DNA from 4 places in the Pontibacillus salicampi genome. Region 4 is predicted to be linked to each of the others. Evidence: riboswitches for the same ligand, from Rfam matches in the RefSeq annotation. Region 4 holds a riboswitch; each other region holds the start of a gene.
What was found. Region 4 has a riboswitch for S-adenosylmethionine ahead of ACFFGV_RS09720 (methionine ABC transporter ATP-binding protein). Riboswitches for the same ligand answer to the same signal wherever they lie in the genome.
Positions count from the first base shown of each region.

Region 1: it holds a riboswitch for S-adenosylmethionine, as region 4 does, so the genes downstream of both, ACFFGV_RS13425 (methionine biosynthesis PLP-dependent protein) here and ACFFGV_RS09720 (methionine ABC transporter ATP-binding protein) in region 4, are expected to answer to the same signal.
Region 2: it holds a riboswitch for S-adenosylmethionine, as region 4 does, so the genes downstream of both, ACFFGV_RS04215 (homocysteine S-methyltransferase family protein) here and ACFFGV_RS09720 (methionine ABC transporter ATP-binding protein) in region 4, are expected to answer to the same signal.
Region 3: it holds a riboswitch for S-adenosylmethionine, as region 4 does, so the genes downstream of both, ACFFGV_RS03690 (assimilatory sulfite reductase (NADPH) flavoprotein subunit) here and ACFFGV_RS09720 (methionine ABC transporter ATP-binding protein) in region 4, are expected to answer to the same signal.

Region 1 is NZ_JBHLTP010000011.1:247,742-252,132, forward strand. Features, by position in the region: gene ACFFGV_RS13410 (DUF819 family protein) at 1-663, opposite strand, end outside; gene ACFFGV_RS13415 (4a-hydroxytetrahydrobiopterin dehydratase) at 904-1,200, shown strand; gene ACFFGV_RS13420 (NUDIX hydrolase) at 1,248-1,712, opposite strand; SAM riboswitch class I at 1,990-2,096, shown strand; gene ACFFGV_RS13425 (methionine biosynthesis PLP-dependent protein) at 2,282-3,406, shown strand; gene metC (cystathionine beta-lyase) at 3,399-4,391, shown strand, end outside.
Region 2 is NZ_JBHLTP010000003.1:541,672-546,062, forward strand. Features, by position in the region: gene ACFFGV_RS04205 (flavodoxin family protein) at 1-155, shown strand, start outside; gene ACFFGV_RS04210 (Dabb family protein) at 328-621, shown strand; gene ACFFGV_RS04215 (homocysteine S-methyltransferase family protein) at 933-1,982, opposite strand; SAM riboswitch class I at 2,074-2,179, opposite strand; gene ACFFGV_RS04220 (ABC transporter ATP-binding protein) at 2,377-4,113, shown strand.
Region 3 is NZ_JBHLTP010000003.1:446,031-450,421, reverse strand. Features, by position in the region: gene ACFFGV_RS03690 (assimilatory sulfite reductase (NADPH) flavoprotein subunit) at 1-1,536, opposite strand, end outside; SAM riboswitch class I at 1,760-1,876, opposite strand; gene ACFFGV_RS03685 (cell wall-binding repeat-containing protein) at 2,028-4,391, opposite strand, start outside.
Region 4 is NZ_JBHLTP010000008.1:26,641-31,031, forward strand. Features, by position in the region: gene gcvH (glycine cleavage system protein GcvH) at 1-9, shown strand, start outside; gene ACFFGV_RS09695 (hypothetical protein) at 60-242, shown strand; gene ACFFGV_RS09700 (toprim domain-containing protein) at 411-767, shown strand; gene ACFFGV_RS09705 (thioredoxin family protein) at 782-1,096, shown strand; gene ACFFGV_RS09710 (hypothetical protein) at 1,235-1,564, shown strand; gene ACFFGV_RS09715 (TlpA family protein disulfide reductase) at 1,559-1,975, opposite strand; SAM riboswitch class I at 2,217-2,325, shown strand; gene ACFFGV_RS09720 (methionine ABC transporter ATP-binding protein) at 2,465-3,493, shown strand; gene ACFFGV_RS09725 (methionine ABC transporter permease) at 3,483-4,151, shown strand; gene ACFFGV_RS09730 (MetQ/NlpA family ABC transporter substrate-binding protein) at 4,171-4,391, shown strand, end outside.

The sequences.
Region 1 (4,391 bases), on a different contig from region 4:
AAGCGGCTTGGATCTAGATTGGGCGATTTCCCCAATTTGGGCGTTAATTTTTTCGACAACAGAGTTATCAGCCTTGTTCCATTTGTTAAACTTATCCTGATGTCCTGCTAGTGCAATCATAATTCCCATCCAGGAATAAGCTACAACTGTATCGACGACAATGATGGGAGATAATACATCCTTTGGAGTGTCGACAGCTTCCACCAGAGCAGCCATGTTAGCTGTACCTCCAATCCAACTTCCCGCTAGAGCCCCGACCCCTCTCCAGGCGTCTTCAGGCAAGAAAGGCTGGAAGATAGCTAGAGCAATAGGCGCACCGATTACGACACCTAATGTTCCAGATAAAAATAGTAATATAGCTTTTGGCCCAAGCTTTAGCGTGGCAGGAACGTCTGTTGATAATAACAGCAGCAACAGGCCAAACGGTAATATATACGTACTAACGAAATCATACAATGATGAAGCATCAGGTATAATTCCAAGCGTGGTGGAAATCATCGGTAAGAAATAGGCCCAAATCAACGGTGGTGCAAAATGGAAAAACTTCTTCACAGCCGGTTGATTCCATTGAGATAGCATGTAAACTCCGCCTACTAAAGCAGACAAATATGCCAATAAGGCCATAGGTTCTTGTATGAGAGCAGCGTTTAATGTCAGAAACATGTTTCCCCTCCTCTTATTCTCTCTCTTTTAAGCTGACTTAGAAAATTATAGCACAAAGATGAGTGAATGCGTTTTCACATAAAAATATTCGAAACATTAAAATTATTAGCTCAATATAATATTTCAAGCACCTTCCTCTCGCTTTGGGTGGTGTTATTGCAGGAACTACTCTATCTTGGTTTGAAAGTCCTTCAAAAATGGTAGATTGTAAGAGGAAGATATTTTATGGAGGTGTTTTACATGTCAACTCTTACCGAGCAACAAATCAATCAGCATTTACGGGAGATTCAAGAGTGGAACTTAACGAATGATCGATTCATTCAACGTACCTTTACGTTTGCAGAGTATATGGACGGTATTCGCTTCGTTCACGAAATAGGCTCCATTGCAGATGAGAAAGACCACCATCCATCTTTACAAGTCGAATATGGAAAGATCATCGTTTCTTTAACCTCCCACGATGTTGGTGGCTTAAGTGAAAGAGACTTCGACCTTGCTCAAACCATTGATCGAGTTTATCAAAAAAGAGATGAATAGGAAAGAAGCAGAGAGTTCATACAACTCTCTGCTTCTCTCTTTACGTATTACCATTCTATCAACCCTTGTAAATGGGCTTTTAATATGGCATAACACACCTCTGCATCAGAAATTTGGTTCCTTTGTATGAGCTTCACGCATTCTTCCACACTAACCCAAAACAATGTTATGTCTTCGTGAGACTCTAATTCCTGTACATGTTGCGTGATAATATGGTTCGTATAAAATACATGAGTCTTTTCCCTGCTGTTCCAAGGAGCTGGAAGAACGTGACCTAGATAAGTCATATCATCGCATCGACAGCCTGTTTCCTCTTGAAGCTCTCTTCTTGCAGCTTCCTCCAGTGATTCCCCTTCTTCCACCCCACCTCCTGGTAATTGCACAATCGTTTCCTGTAATGCCTCTCTAAATTGACGGATTAGTAATACATCATGATGAACATGAGCTAAAACGACAACGGATTCTTCCTCAAAAGAAGCAGGTCCCTCCCCCTTATTACTCGAATGTAACAAACTTTCCATCCCCCTAATCTATCCATTACATTATTATTCAAAAAGAAATAGCACTGTTAATATTACATTATTCCATATAATGGGTATATAGTGGAAGATTTTGTTTATCAACTTAACTGCTGGCCCATTTCTTCCAACATAGCATAGGTGTGGTCTGGAGAATGCGAAAAAACATTAACTGAGTTAATTATTAAAATTCGGGATTGCATACTGTCCTTTCATGCTGTATGGTATTAATTAACGAAATAGTTTTACTAATAACACAATTTCATAAACTTCCTTATTCAGAGAAGCGGAGGGATCTGGCCCGTTGATGCTTCAGCAACCAGCCTAAATTAGGCGAGGTGCTACTTCCAGCAAGTGGGGACACTTGAAAGATAAGAAGAAGTTTAGCCTTGAGATATCAAGCTCTTCTTCGGAAGGGCTTTTTTTATTACCAAAATTATCTAGAAGGACCTTTGTTTCATCCAGTTGAGGACGTTTAAGATTTACAACCTATTGCTAAGAAATCGTTCCCATCCTTACATTGTGTCCTAAAGCTACAGACTGTTAAAAAGGAGAAGATAACTATGAGCAGACATCATCTTGAAACCAAACTAGCCCAAACAGGAAATCGCAGCGACCAAACAACAGGTGCTGTCAACCCTCCCCTACACCTATCAACGGCATATCGTCATGAAGGAATAGGCAAATCTACTGGGTATGACTATATTCGAACTGGCAATCCTACTCGTGATTTGCTAGAGCAATCCATTGCTTCGTTAGAGGAAGGTCTTGCAGGCTTTGCCTTTAGTTCGGGAATGGCGGCTATTCAAACGGTCTTTTCCATTTTCTCACCAGGGGATGAGTGTATAGTGACCCAGGACGTTTATGGTGGCTCTTACCGTTTGTTTGAAAATCATTTTAGCAAATTTGGTCTTACCTTCCATTATATAAATAGTACAGATACACAGGATTTTGAATCAGTAATAAACGAGCAGACCAAAGCGTTATTTATTGAAACTCCAACGAATCCGCTCATGACACAAGTAGATATAGAGCAGTTTGCTACCCTGGCACAAAAGCATAATCTATTGCTAATAGTTGATAATACGTTCTTCACACCATACCTGCAGCAACCTATTGTATCTGGAGCTGATATTGTAATCCACAGCGCGACGAAATATTTAGGTGGGCATAATGACGTGTTAGCTGGTCTAGTAGTTGCAAATGATGAAGCATTATGCCAGAACATTCAGGAACAACAAAATGCCAGTGGTGCTGTTCTTTCACCATTTGATTGTTGGCTTGTCATGAGGGGAATTAAGACTCTAGGCTTACGTATGAAGCAGCATGAAGCAAACGCTAAGCATTTAGCCGATCAACTGGAACAAAGTCCTTATATCAGTGATGTGTTGTATCCAGGCAAAGGAGGGATGCTATCCTTCCGAATTAAAGAAGAGGAAATGGTTCCTGTCTTACTGGAGAAATTAGAGCTTGTATGCTTTGCTGAAAGCTTGGGTGGAGTTGAATCGTTTATAACCTACCCTGCCACGCAAACACATGCTGATATTCCTGAAGATGTACGCGCAAGCTATGGAGTGTGTAATCGATTATTGAGATTATCGGTAGGGATTGAAAAGGAAGAGGATCTCTTACAGGACCTGGAGCAAGCTTTAGAAATAGCGTATAACGAGGTGAACCAGCATGTCTAACTATTCCGTACAAACATCCCTTTTGCATAACGAATATGCTGTAGACAAGTCAAGTAACGGTGTTAGTGTTCCCATCCAGCATGCATCCACCTTTCACCAGAATGACATACATGAGTTTGGCGCATATGATTATGCTCGTTCTGGTAACCCAACTCGAGAAGCATTAGAACATACAATTGCTGAACTTGAAGGTGGAACACATGGATTTGCATTTGCTTCGGGCATGGCAGCTGTTTCCACTTCCTTAATGCTATTGTCCAAAGGAGATCATCTCCTTATTACCGAGGATGTGTATGGTGGAACGTTTCGATTTGTAACCCACGTTTTATCACGCTTTGGAATAGAGCATACCTTCGTAGATATGACAAAGCTAGATGAAGTAAATGCAGCCTTTCAGGAAAATACCAAAGCAGTGTTTATGGAAACACCGTCCAATCCGCTCCTCAAGGTTACCGACATAGAAGCCGTTACTAAATTGGCAAAAGAAAATAACTGTCTTACTTATATTGACAACACCTTTTTAACTCCATTAATACAGCAGCCTTTCTCATATGGTATCGATATCATTATTCATAGCGCTACGAAATTTTTGGCAGGACATAGTGATGTTGTAGCTGGCTTAGTAGTAGTTCAAGATGAAGCATTAGCTCAACAGATTGGATTTTTACAAAATTCTTGTGGAGCAATCCTTGGTCCACAAGATTGCTGGCTTGTCATGAGAGGAATGAAAACACTGCATGCCAGACTTCGTCAATCTGTGGAATCTGCGCATCGCCTTGCTACCTATTTAGAGGAGCATCCCCTTATCAAAAAGGTTTATTATCCAGGGCTTTCCTCTAATGCATATTATCAGACTCAGCAAAAGCAAGCGAAGAATGGCGGTGCTGTTCTCTCTTTTGAATTACAAAACGAAGAAGCAGTCGAACGATTTGTTCAGCAGCTAAAGCTTCCTGTGTTCGCTGTAAGCCTTGGAGCGGTGGAATCC
Region 2 (4,391 bases), on a different contig from region 4:
TGCTGCAACAATTTAAGTATATTTTTGACTTTGTACACCTTCCATTTGAAGGTTACGTACTTGGACAAGCGAACAAGCCAGGGGAAATTGAACAAGATAAAAAAGCTTTATATAGTGCTGATTTGTTAAATCAAACATTAAAAGAAGACACATAATGTCATCATCTCTTTCTGGGATACTTGGTACCCTTTGATGACTTTAGCTATCTCTCAATTGATTCCATGGGGCGAGTGAATTTGTATTCTATCGTTTGACCTGAAAGCACCAGAAGAATATAGTGAATGAAGGATCTTCTATGGATATACACTAGGAAGGATGGGATCTTAAATGATTGAACATATTGTTTTGTTCACGTTTACTGAACAAACTACAGAAGAGCAGCAGCGAGAGGCAATACATAAGCTGACATCACTTAAACAAGAAATTCCTGGTATCGTTGATATTCAAGCTGGTTTGAATTTCTCTGATAGGAATCAAGGCTATGAAGTAGGCTTAACGGTACGCTTTGAAGATAAACAAGCTTTAGAGGCATATAGCCCTCATGAGAAACACCAAGAGGTTGTAGCCTACTTAAGGGAAATCGGTCTTACAGATATTCTTGCAGTGGATTTTGAAATATAACATGGATATATTCTCTGATGGTTAGCATCAGAGAATTTTTTTGTCGCTTTCTACCCCGCTTCTTAAGTAATCCTCCGCTTACTTAGCTAATCTTTCGCATGAAAACATATCCCCTTCTTTACCTATAATCATCAATCAACATGGTTATCATAGCTCTTAACATTTCCTAGGTGACTTGGCACACCTTATATCCGTATTAACAAAGGAGATGATCCCTGTTCAATACAGAGATCATCTCCCAAAAACGGTCTAGGATGTCGTTGAAAATGTCCTTTACAAAGGGAGCATTTTATAATAGCCTATCTTTTTTATTATGCTTTTGTCCGATAGGTAAGGTTATGCCCTTTCAGTGTATCATCTGTGCCGAATAGGAAGTGCTTTTCCATATCAGGTGAGTACGTAGAATTAATCGCTTCACGCCCAACTGTCTCAGCTACTTCTCTAAGCATACTCGGTGAAGCTCCACAGCATAAACCGAAATAATTCACACCTGTGTTGAGAGCATCTTTTGCCCAGGATGCAAGCTCATAACGATTGCAGTAAAGCGGATCAAGAGAGGTAGGGAAGGTGGTTTCAGTTGGCAAGCTACAAGAACAACCTCCATCTGGCAGATTAAAAAATGTTGGATGCTCTTCTGTCGTACGATATGGAATAGGCAGTGCTCCTACAAAGCCCTCACATGTTTCTCGTATCTTTTCTACATATGGCTGCATGGTAGCTGGACCACGGAAGCAGTTCATTCCTACAACGAGTGCGCCTTGTTCCTCCAGTAATCGGCAGCCTTCTTCAACGGTGTACCCATCACGAAGGATGTTTTCTCCCATAAGACCAAATGTGATAACAGCTGGTAAGTCCTGTTTCTGTATTTCTTCTAGGGCAATTTTTGCTTCTTCATAATAGTAGAATGTTTCCCCATTCACAAAATCAACATCTTCTTCTTTACACCATTTAATCATTTCTGCGAACATCGTACGAACCTTCTCTTTTGATGCGGGATCGTCCGGATCGAATATATTAGTGTTGGAAACGTTCCCAGCTACAAGTGCTTCTTCGGTTGGGTGTTCCTTTGCAACTTCTTTAGCTAAACGGATAGCATTTCGATTTAAAGGCTCTAGCAAGTCTTCTTTACCAATAATTCTCATTTTCTCACGATGGGCATTATAGGTGAAAGCAAGAACCACGTCAGATCCAGCTTTCATATAATCTCGATACGTTTGTTTCAATGCTTCTGGATTTTCAATAGCTACCTCTGGTACAAAGGAGCCTGCTTGCAGGTAGCCTCTTCTTTCCAATTCAAATAAATAGCCTTCTCCACAAATGACTGGACCGTCTTGTAAACGTTGTTCTAGTGATCTTTTCATTGTTATTCATCCTTCCATTAAGTAGTTTTTATAGAAGAGGACACTAAAAAACCCTCTTCCATAAGAAGAGGGTGTATGTACACGTTTCCTCCTCTTATCTTTCAGACCGTAGTCTGTAGGATGTAGCACCTTTTCAAACGAATTGAAAGGTTGCCGGGCTTCGCAGGGCCTATTCCCTCAGCCGCTCTTGATAAGAGCTATTAAGTTGTAATTTGAATTATAGGAGAGATTGTAAGAGAGGTCAATCCTTTTTTGAACTTTTTCGAAAATTTATGATAATAAAGTAGCAATACAGCACTAGATGAGGGGAATGGGCTATATCAAATAAATGGATGAACTTGTGGTAAAATGACAATAGTACATAAGAAAAAAGTAGGGATACAATTTGACAGAAATGACATATCCCCAAAAGGGGAAACAGTTTTTTCAATTAATTAAAAATACAAAGCCATCTGTTGCGAGAATGGGCATAGCGTTTTCGTTCAGTGTGATTTCCACCATCGTCAGCCTGTTCATACCGTTATTAACAAGGGATTTTATTAATGATTTCAGTATCGCCTCTTTTGAATGGACATTTGTAGCGATGTTATTTGCAGTGTTCTTAATACAAGCCTTCACAAGTGGACTTTCCATTTATTTGTTAAATTATGTTGGGCAGCAAATTGTAGCAGGACTACGCTCCAAGCTGTGGGATAAGCATGTTAAGCTCCCTGTACCATTCTACGATGAACATAAGACAGGGGAACTAATTAGTCGGATTGTAAATGACACTAGTATCGTCAAAAATTTAATAACAGAGCATGTCACCAATTTTTTTACAGGATTTATTTCGATTATTGGGTCGGTTATTATTCTATTAATTCTTGATTGGAAGATGACTATGGTAATGCTGATAGCCGTACCATTAGCGATTGGAATCATTTTACCGCTCGGCAGGAAAATGTATAAGGTCTCCCGTGGGTTGCAGGATGAGACAGCAAGCTTTACAGCCACAACGACCCAAGTGCTTTCTGAAATACGTCTAGTAAAGGCCTCTAATGCCGAAAGGAGAGAGTTCAATCAGGGAACAACAGGAATTCAAAACCTATTTCAATATGGACTGAAGGAAGCTACCATTCAAGCCATCATTGGTCCTTTAATGACGCTAGTACTCATGGCAATGCTAGTTATTGTGCTTGGCTATGGAGGTTTCAGAGTGTCTTCAGGTGGGCTTTCTGCAGGTGATCTCGTAGCTTTTATACTGTACTTATTTCAAATCATTGTCCCACTAAGTCAATTTACTACCTTTTTTACTCAACTTCAAAAAGCCTCAGGAGCTACAGAGCGTATCATTGGGATTCTGGATGAACAAGAGGAAGCATTACATAAAGGGGCAAGGGTTAAGGAAGCCAAACAGGATATCCATTTCGATGGTGTATCATTTGGGTATCAGGAAACTAGTGTTGTTCTAAATAATATCTCATTCACTATTCCTCCTAATGCTGTAACAGCAATTGTAGGACCAAGTGGTAGTGGCAAGACGACCTTGTTTGCATTAATAGAACGCTTTTATCAGCCATCAAAAGGCGTCATCAAGTTAGGGGAAATGAATATCCAGCATATTAACCTCGAGGACTGGCGTAAACATATTGGCTATGTTTCTCAGGAGAGTCCTATCATCTCAGGAACCATTCAGGAGAATATTTGTTATGGCTTGGATTATAAACCCAGCGAAGGAGAGATAAATCAAGCTGCTCAAATGGCATATGCGAAGGAATTTATAGAGGACCTTCCCGAGGGTTACCATACTCAGGTTGGCGAACGTGGAATTAAGTTATCAGGTGGACAGCGTCAACGGATTGGGATAGCTAGGGCGCTAATACGAAATCCAGATATTCTGCTTCTGGATGAAGCAACCTCCAGTCTCGATAGTAAGGCGGAGATGGTGGTGCAAAAAGCGCTCGATAATTTGATGCAGGGGCGAACAACGATTGTTATCGCACATCGCTTATCTACAGTCGTCCATTCTGAGCAAATTGTCTTTATAGATCAAGGGGAAGTAACAGGAATTGGCGATCATGAGAGGCTGTACAAAGATCACGCCACTTACCGGGAATTTGCAAATCAGCAACTGAAAGTGAAAGGTAACTGAATCTTTTAGTACATTTTATCCGTATGTATAGGTAAGCTTCTCGAGAGGAGGCGATTCCAATGTTCATACGTATTTTTCAGAAATTAAATCGCAAGTATCAGCTGCTTATGCTGCTCATAATTATTGCATTATTAATTATAGGGTTTTTACTCTTATAAAGAACCCCTTTGGTAGGTAAAGGGTTCGGATTTGCAGTACAAACAATAGAATAACACCCCAAAAAGAGGGCCAATTCGCATATGAATTGGCCCTCTTTTTTCCCATCACTAAAGGGATTT
Region 3 (4,391 bases), on a different contig from region 4:
TCCATCCTTTAACCATTTCTGCCATTCAATCTGATAGAGGAAGTCGGAAACAAAATGCTGCTCTCCAAAGAATAACCAAGTCTCTGAAGCGGATTCTTTTTCTTCCAGCTCCTCAAGGAATGCTCGATATGGAGCAACACCTGTGCCTGCGCCAATCATTATAACTGGTGCGTCTTGAGTTGGAAGCTTAAAATTCGGATTTTTCTGTACAAATATTGGCAGAGAATCACCTGGCTCTGAGCGCTCTGCACACTGGACAGAGCAAACGCCGCTTCTAGCTCTGCCGTGAGCATCATACCTAAGGGCCCCAATGGTTAGATGAACTTCATCCGGATTTGCAGCACCACTGCTAGCAATAGAGTATAACCTTGGTGGTATTTTCCTCAATAGGTTCACGAAGTCTGTAGGCGTTAGTGTCCATGGACCAAAATCTTTAAGTACATCGATAAGGTCCCTGCCATACATGTAGGTTTTCAGCTCTTCGTTTTGCTCCTCTTGTAACAGGGATTGCAGTTGTTCATGCTCTGTAAACTCCACCATCTTCCTTAATACAGGTTTCGTTACACTAGTGATTTCATAAACCTTTGTCAATGCATAGTGAAGAGGTTTCGTACTTCCTTCTTTATCGACTGGAACAGGCTGCTCTGCATCCCACTCCATTACATCTATTAATGTTTGAACTAATATCGGATCATTTTCAGGGAAGATACCAACTGCATCTCCTGGTTCATAAGTAATCCCTGAACCTTCCAAATCTAACTCAAGGTGACGAGTTTCCTTGTTAGAGCCCCGCCCATTTAAATAAATATTTTCTAGTATTTCAGCATGATATGGGTTACCTCGAGAATGTACAGCCTCGTCTTGTAGTGGTTTTGCCTCATCTGGCTCCTCTATTGATGCAGATGAAGGTGCCTCTACAACAGAAAGTACGGAGGAGAACCAAGCTTCAGCGGGCTCATCAAAATCTAAATCACAATCGACTCGTTCTGCGAGACGTTCTCCGCCTAACGCCTCTAATGTTTGATCAAAATCAATTCCGGTCTGACAAAAAAATTCATAAGAGCTATCACCAAGTGACAAGACAGAGAAACGCACGTCTTCTAATTGAGGCGCTCTCTTTCCACGCAGAAATTCATAAAATGATAATGCATTATCCGGGGGATCGCCATCCCCATGGGTACTAGTAATAATAAGAAGATCCTGTACCTTTTTCACATTTTTCGGTTTCATTTCATCCATGGAGGAGACAGTTACAGGAACATCCTTACCTTGTAGTCTATTACCAAAATCCTCTGCCAGCGCCTGAGCATTACCTGTTTGAGAGCCATATAAAATGGTTACCTCCCGTAACGGTACAGCAGATGCCTGATTATTTGCTTCCTCTGACCCCACCGCTTCACCTTCGGCTGGAACCTCGGTAACTGCAAGGTATCCGCTGAGCCATAATTTTTGTTTTTCATTTAATGAAGGAACAAGTTGATTTAATAGATCCGCCTGCTCTTTCGTAAAAGGACTATTTGATACTTGAAATGCCACCATACTCACCTCTCAGATTCATAATTTCACTAAGCTTTTCCATTGGTAACCTCATTATTCTTCTCAAAACACCCTAATCCAAGCAGTTTAGTTGGTTTTTTAAGTTAAAAGCAACCTGTGCTTCCACACACAGGATTACCTACTGCTATTTCATTTCCAAAACAAAAATACCTCTCTACCTAAAGCAAGAAGAGAGGGGAACATTTTTATGTATTCACAGCTCTTCTTATCTTTACAAGTACGATGGCACCTGCTGGAATTGGCACAGTATCCTTCTTCATAAAAATGACCCGTTGCCGAGGCTTCACCGGGCCAGTCCCTCCACCTCTCGAGATAAGAAAACATATATTAACTTTGTTAAATAATATGGATTACTGAAAATCTTATGCCTAATTTTAAGAAATGTCAATATATTATGATAAAATTCCTCTCATAAAATAAAAGAAAAGAAGAGAGCAGACTGCTTCAGCCAGCTCTCTTCCCCTTTCGTTCTAGTCTAATAGATTCACAACTTTTTTCACTGCATGCTTTTTCACTATACCGCCTGAAACCTTCACATGGTCTACTACTGTCTGATCACCAAACTCTGTTAAGAAGTGGGCCATTTCTTCCGTAACTTGATTTTTAATAAGCACCAAAGGCGCTTTGGAAGAGACCGCTAGAGAAGAAGCAGTTAACGCATCCGGAAAATTCTTACCCGTTGCAACAACGACTGTATCCGCTGGTGTATCTGCTCTGAACTGTTGAAGAAGCTTCACTAGCGTACCGTAGCGATCGGCTCCAGCAATTCTCTGCACCAGTTTATCTCCATTTTGTTTATGAATTTTGTCATACACCTTATTATCAATAACACCTGTTCCACCCGTAACCACTACTTGCTTATCTGCTAGGTAATTCAATGCTTCATTAGATACCTTCTCTTGCTTGGTTAATAGGATTGCCCAATCATCCGCTGCAGCGATAGGGGCAGCAGAGAGTGCATCTGCATATTTTTCTCCTGACGCAACAAACACTCCGTTTACCTCATCTAATGCATCTACAATTGCCTCATTTGTTTCATATCGATTATCCCCATGAATTCTTGTCACACTATAGGACTGTTGAGTTAAAGCCGTTTCTATAGCAGGGCTCACTGCTCCTGGTCCTCCAACAATGATAACCTCTTCTGCCTTAAGTCTTTGCAGTTCGTTCATCACTTCTTTGTTTAATTGCTTATCCGTTAGTAAGAGCGGTGCGTTTCCATATTGAGCTGCCAGTGGACCCGCTGACAATGCATCTGCAAAATCGCTTGATGTAGAAAGTACAACCGTTTTGAGCTGCTTATCCTTTGCAAATCCTTTTGGATAAAGGTCCTTCGATATCTCCACTGCCGTCTCTACCCTATTAGAACCTGCTAGCTCCTCCACTTCCACTTTGTGGTCATTGCTAACAATTTGAACTTTGGAAGTATGATATCCTTGCTCGTCCTTCTGTGGATCATACCCCCTCTCTATATTACCGCTAGCATCTACAGAGAACCAATTGATCATCGTAGATTCTGTTATAGTTAAAGTTTCTGCATCTCCTCTAATTCCATCTACTTGAATCGCTTTCGATTCCAATGTCGGCTTCGAGCCATCCATCGTGTAAAAGACGGTCGCAGGTTCGCTTGTTTCAAAGCTGACCTCTACAGCTCCCTTATATCTCCCGCTGCCTGGGAGCATGTTAGAAGTAGGGCCCTCCTTATCCTCCCCATACTTATTTGCAACTTCCATTAATCCGATTAGCCCATTTGAGAATTCCATCGCCTCTTCATATCCTTCTGCAAATTCCGGCTGGAATCCTACTAGTTCCCATTTGTTTTCCTCTGCGTTCCATAAATCCGCACCAACTTCAAAATTCCACGTGTAAATTCCTTTATCATACCAAAGGTTATCTGCGGAGTTTCCTGCCGCAGAATATAATACATCAGGTATCGGACCTGTTCTGCTTGGAAGAATGACGGTTCCTCGGTGCTTCTGAATCTCTTCTAAAATATGTCTGGATGCAGACCAGAAATAAGCTTCTTCCCCAGCGGTAGGACGTGGAAGCGTTTCTCTAGTTTCCGGCTTGTATGCTCCTGGCGGCCACATAAAATAACCACCATAGCTGTGTATGTTCATAGCAAATTTTATGTTGTCGTATTGATTAGCGAGCCAATCAAGGTTTTGTGCCTCCGGTTCCGAAAGCTCTTCTGGGCCAGCAAACCCATAGCTTGTACAATCAGTAGAAGCACCTGCATATCCGTCATATACAGACCCAACTGGGTGATTACGATTTAAATCTACACCCCAATAATTTCTAGCATTAGGATCTGTATAGGTGCCGTCTTTACAATAATTAGTCATGTTCTTCCGCTGCCAATTATAGTCATAGAAACTGTAATGTCCTCCGTCAGGATTTACGGTCGGAACAATGAAAATATCAAGGTTATCTAGTAATTCTTGTGTATCTTTATCATGCTGATAGTTTCTTAGTAATCGCTCCGCTGTCTCAATACTCACGAGGGGAGTAACCCATTCTCTAGCGTGTTCTTGGGAATAGGCTAAAACGCCAACCTTTGAACCATCCCGCTGTTTTCCTATTCTAATAGCTTTAACCAGATAAGGGTCATGGGTTACTTCATCAGGAGCACTTAAGCTATCTGTTAGTGTAGACTCCACCTCTTCAGCGATCCCTTTTCCTTCATTGTCGCGATATGTAGAAGCTTCTACTAAATCGCTGGCATTCTCATTTATTCCCTTTACTACATCATTAGCTGTGCTAATTGCCTTTCCATCCTTATCAGTTGCAAGGTTAACTATGATGTGATTACTGTTAACCTGTATAGATAACGG
Region 4 (4,391 bases):
GAAGATTAATTCATACATTTGCTACTTAGGGACACCCTATAAATAAGGGGTGATTACCTATGGACTTAAAAAGTCGCCGTCTTCATGAGCAGAAGAAGACGAAGAAAAATAATCAATTACACCAGTCACAGCCATCTCTAGATTCTAAGCTTGGCCAGAATCAGGAAAGCTTTAGAGGAACATCAGATCCAGCAAAAGTTCGTCAATATGTAGATTGTGATGATGAGAATGGTTGGTGCTAATATTCTGAAGGTGGCAGTGGGAAATCCCACTGCCCTTTCTGTATAATGAAGTGAATACTCTGCATTCTCGTTTAAGCTTCTAATTTTTGGTCCAATAATATGTAATTTCTAATGGAATAATTGCGCTAGCTATCATAAACTAAAGAAAAGAGAATGCAGGAACAGGTGATGTATATGGCAGATGTGGAGAAAGTCATTATTGTGGAAGGTAGAACCGATAAGCAGCAGATTAAGAAAGTAGTTAATGAAGATGTGGAGATTATATGCACGAATGGCACATTAGGAATTGAACGTTTAGAAGAATTGATCTTCGAACATGATCTCGATAACAAGTATGTGTATATTCTAGTAGATGAAGATGATTCCGGTCACAAATTAAGAAAACAGCTGTCTTTCGAGTTACCACATGCTGAACACATTTATGTTGATAAATCATTTAGAGAAGTAGCAGCAACACCTGAGCCAGAACTAGCTTCTGCGCTTGTAAGCAGGAGCATATCTGTTGATCCAATCTTTTTAACGTAAATAGGTGATATAGAATGCAGGAAATGGAAGATAATCCTCTTCAAATATTAGATGAGCAGTCCTCTACTTATACCATGACGTTTATATACAGTCCGTTTTGTGGGACGTGCCATGTAGCCAGAAGGATGTTGGATACATTAGAAGCAGCTAAGCAGCACACGTTATTTAACGAGTTGAATGCATCGTACCATCCCGCATTTATGGGAGATTTTCAAATAGAAAGTGTCCCTTGCTTGTTAATCACAAAAGGAACAGAACTGCAGGAGAAAGTATATGCGTTTCAATCTGTACCGTACCTGTTAGAGATAGTATCTAGATATAAGTATTGAGAACACCCCCATGCGAAATATTGCATGGGGGTGTTCGACAATATTTATTATTTCTCGGGAAATACTTCGACAGAAATTGTGTCTATTACCTGTTACCATAAGAGAAAATATTGCTCTATGAACACAGGGGGTGTGTTGATGGATAAAGAAGTATTACAGAATTGGGTTGAGCGTATAGAATCACGATCTGACCTTTTTCCTCTAGTTATGGATAAAACATTATCTGTAGCCTTCTTTAGTGGTGAAGAACAGCTGTTTGTTATATTTACAAATGGTTCTTGTATTACATCCACATCTGCACCAAATCAATTAGATATCATGATTGAAGCAAAACCATTCATTCTTAAAGACATATGGCAGGGGACTTGTAGGTTATTGAGTGTCCCTAATCATTTAATTAAAATGAATGGCAGTTATAAAAACTTACTGTGGATAGAATCTCTCTTCCATTTGGCTAGACCATTATAATAATTTATTTCCAATGGCTTGGACAATATCCATCATGTTGGCTTTGTCACCAAACTGTTCTACGAGTTCTCCTTGCTTATTAATGAGGACTGTAGTCGGAACACCTTGACACTGATACACATCATACGTTTTTCTCCCATCATCTAGCAGTGTAAGTTGTGACAAATACTTATTAGCATAAGTGATGCCAGCCTGCTCATCTCGTTCTCGTCCTACTACATTTATTGTTATCATTTCGACGTTGTCATGATCCATGGAATCATACAATTGCTCCTTTTTCGGTAAATCACGAGCACTGTCTGGACACCAGGAGGCCCAAAACGTAAGGATTACATGCTTGCCACGGAAGTCCTCTAAATGGTGAAATCGCCCATCTATAGATTGCAGCTCAAATGTCGGTGCTTTTTTCATGTACACCACCTTCCTTCCATTAAATATACCTATACATGGCATCATAGCACATGTATCTTTGTATGCTAAATAATTCATATTTTCTTATATAGTGCTAATGCATATGTACTATAGTATATAATGTGTACAAATTGCTAAGTGGTTATAAAATTTTTAGGTAAAAGGATTGACCGTTCCAAAGTACCATGCTAGAATGTGAAATAGAAATCGACGGATTAGTACGTTAATTGAATAAAGAAAGCTCTTATTACGAGAGGCGGAGGGACTGGCCCTATGAAGCCCGGCAACCATCAAACCTAGTTTGAAAGGTGCCAAATCCTGCTAAGTTGGATGACTTAGAAAAATAAGAGGACGAATCTACGCTTATATAAGCCTTTCTGTCCTCTTGACAGAAAGGTTTTTTTGTTAGCAAATACCGTTGATGGAATAGATTGAAACAAAAAACCAAGTATAATTATGAGTTTAGTCTATAAAGGAGGAAGGTCAGCCGTGATATCTATTAAGAATCTACAAAAGGTATTTACATCTAGTAGCGGCAGCGTCCAAGCGGTTGATGACGTAAGTCTTGATATTGAGAAAGGCGAAATTTATGGGGTAATAGGATATAGTGGTGCAGGTAAAAGTACCTTTATCCGTTTATTAAATCGTCTAGAGGATCCAACTAGTGGGGAAGTTATCATCGACGGTCAAGATATCGCCAAGTTGAGAAATGGACAGCTTCGAAAGGCAAGACAAGAAATTGGCATGATATATCAACATTTTAATTTATTATGGTCAAGAACGGTAAAAGATAATATTGCTTTTCCACTGGAAATCGCAAAGGTTCCCAAAGCCGAGATAAACAAACGCGTTCAGGAGCTAATTGATCTTGTAGGACTTTCAGGCAGAGAAGACTACTTTCCTTCTCAATTGAGTGGAGGGCAAAAGCAAAGAGTTGGTATAGCTCGTGCCCTTGCCAATAACCCCAAGGTGCTGCTTTGCGATGAAGCTACTTCCGCGTTAGATCCTGAAACAACAGATTCCATTCTGAACTTGCTGACTGATATTAATAAGCAGCTAGGTTTAACCATTATACTCATTACGCATGAAATGCATGTCATTAGCAAAATCTCCAATCGAGTAGCCGTCATGGAGGGTGGGCAAGTAGTGGAAGAAGGAGATGTTCTAGAAGTTTTTCGTCATCCGAAACAGAAGGTGACTAAACGATTTGTCCAACAAGTTATGGGAGATAAGGAACAGGATGACGCTTTAGAAGCAATTGTAGCCGAATATGAGAGTGGTACAGTATTGAGATTACATTTCGTTGGCGAGAAAACTAACCAAGCTGTTATTAGTGAGGTCGCCAAACAATACCCTGTCGCTGTTAATATTCTTCAAGGTAAAATAACGCAGACACAAAAAGGCGCATACGGTACGCTTGTAGTTCACCTTACAGGGGACGATGATGATATACAAAAAGCAATTCAATACATCTCAGAAACATCGGTAGAAGTAGAGGTGAATCCAAATGTGGAGTAAGTTATTTCCTAACGTAGTTGGTCAGGAATTGTGGGATGCGACGAAGGAAACCCTGTATATGACTGGGATTTCAGTGCTAGGAACTTTCATTTTAGGTATATTATTGGGGTTATTATTATATTTGACAACGAAGAACGGAATTTGGGCTAACAAGCCACTTCATTTTATTGTTTCAACCATTGTCAATGTTTTTAGAGCTATCCCGTTTATCATTCTCATTTTGCTGTTATTCCCATTCACTGATTTCTTAATAGGTACCATTAGAGGTCCAAATGCTGCTTTACCGGCGTTAATTATTGGAGCTTCTCCGTTCTATGGAAGGCTTGTAGAAATCGCCTTGCGGGAAGTGGATAAAGGAGTCATCGAGGCAGCGAAAGGGATGGGTGCGAAAACATCAACGATAGTTTTCAAAGTATTACTCCCAGAATCTATGCCAGCTCTTATTTCAGGAATCACGGTGACAGCTATTAATTTAATTAGCTTCTCCGCGATGGCAGGTGTCATCGGTGCTGGTGGACTTGGTGATTTAGCCTATCTAAAAGGCTTCCAGCGCTGGGACTTTGATGTAGTACTTGTAAGTACGTTCCTTATTGTGCTTATAGTGTTTTTATTTCAATTCATCGGAGATTCTATTTCTAATAAATTAGATAAACGATAATAAAAGGAGAGAGTATAGGATGAAAAAAATTCTTACCGTATTGATTAGTTCCTTATTCATTTTAGTCTTAGCAGCTTGTGGAACATCTGGAGAGTCCTCAGAAGGAGGAGACAGCTCTTCAGAAGAAACAAAGAAGGTGACTGTTGGCGCATCCAGCACGCCACACGCTGAAATTCTGGAAGAAGCAAAACCGGTGCTTGCAGACAAGGGCGTGGAGTTGGACATTCAAACATACCAAGA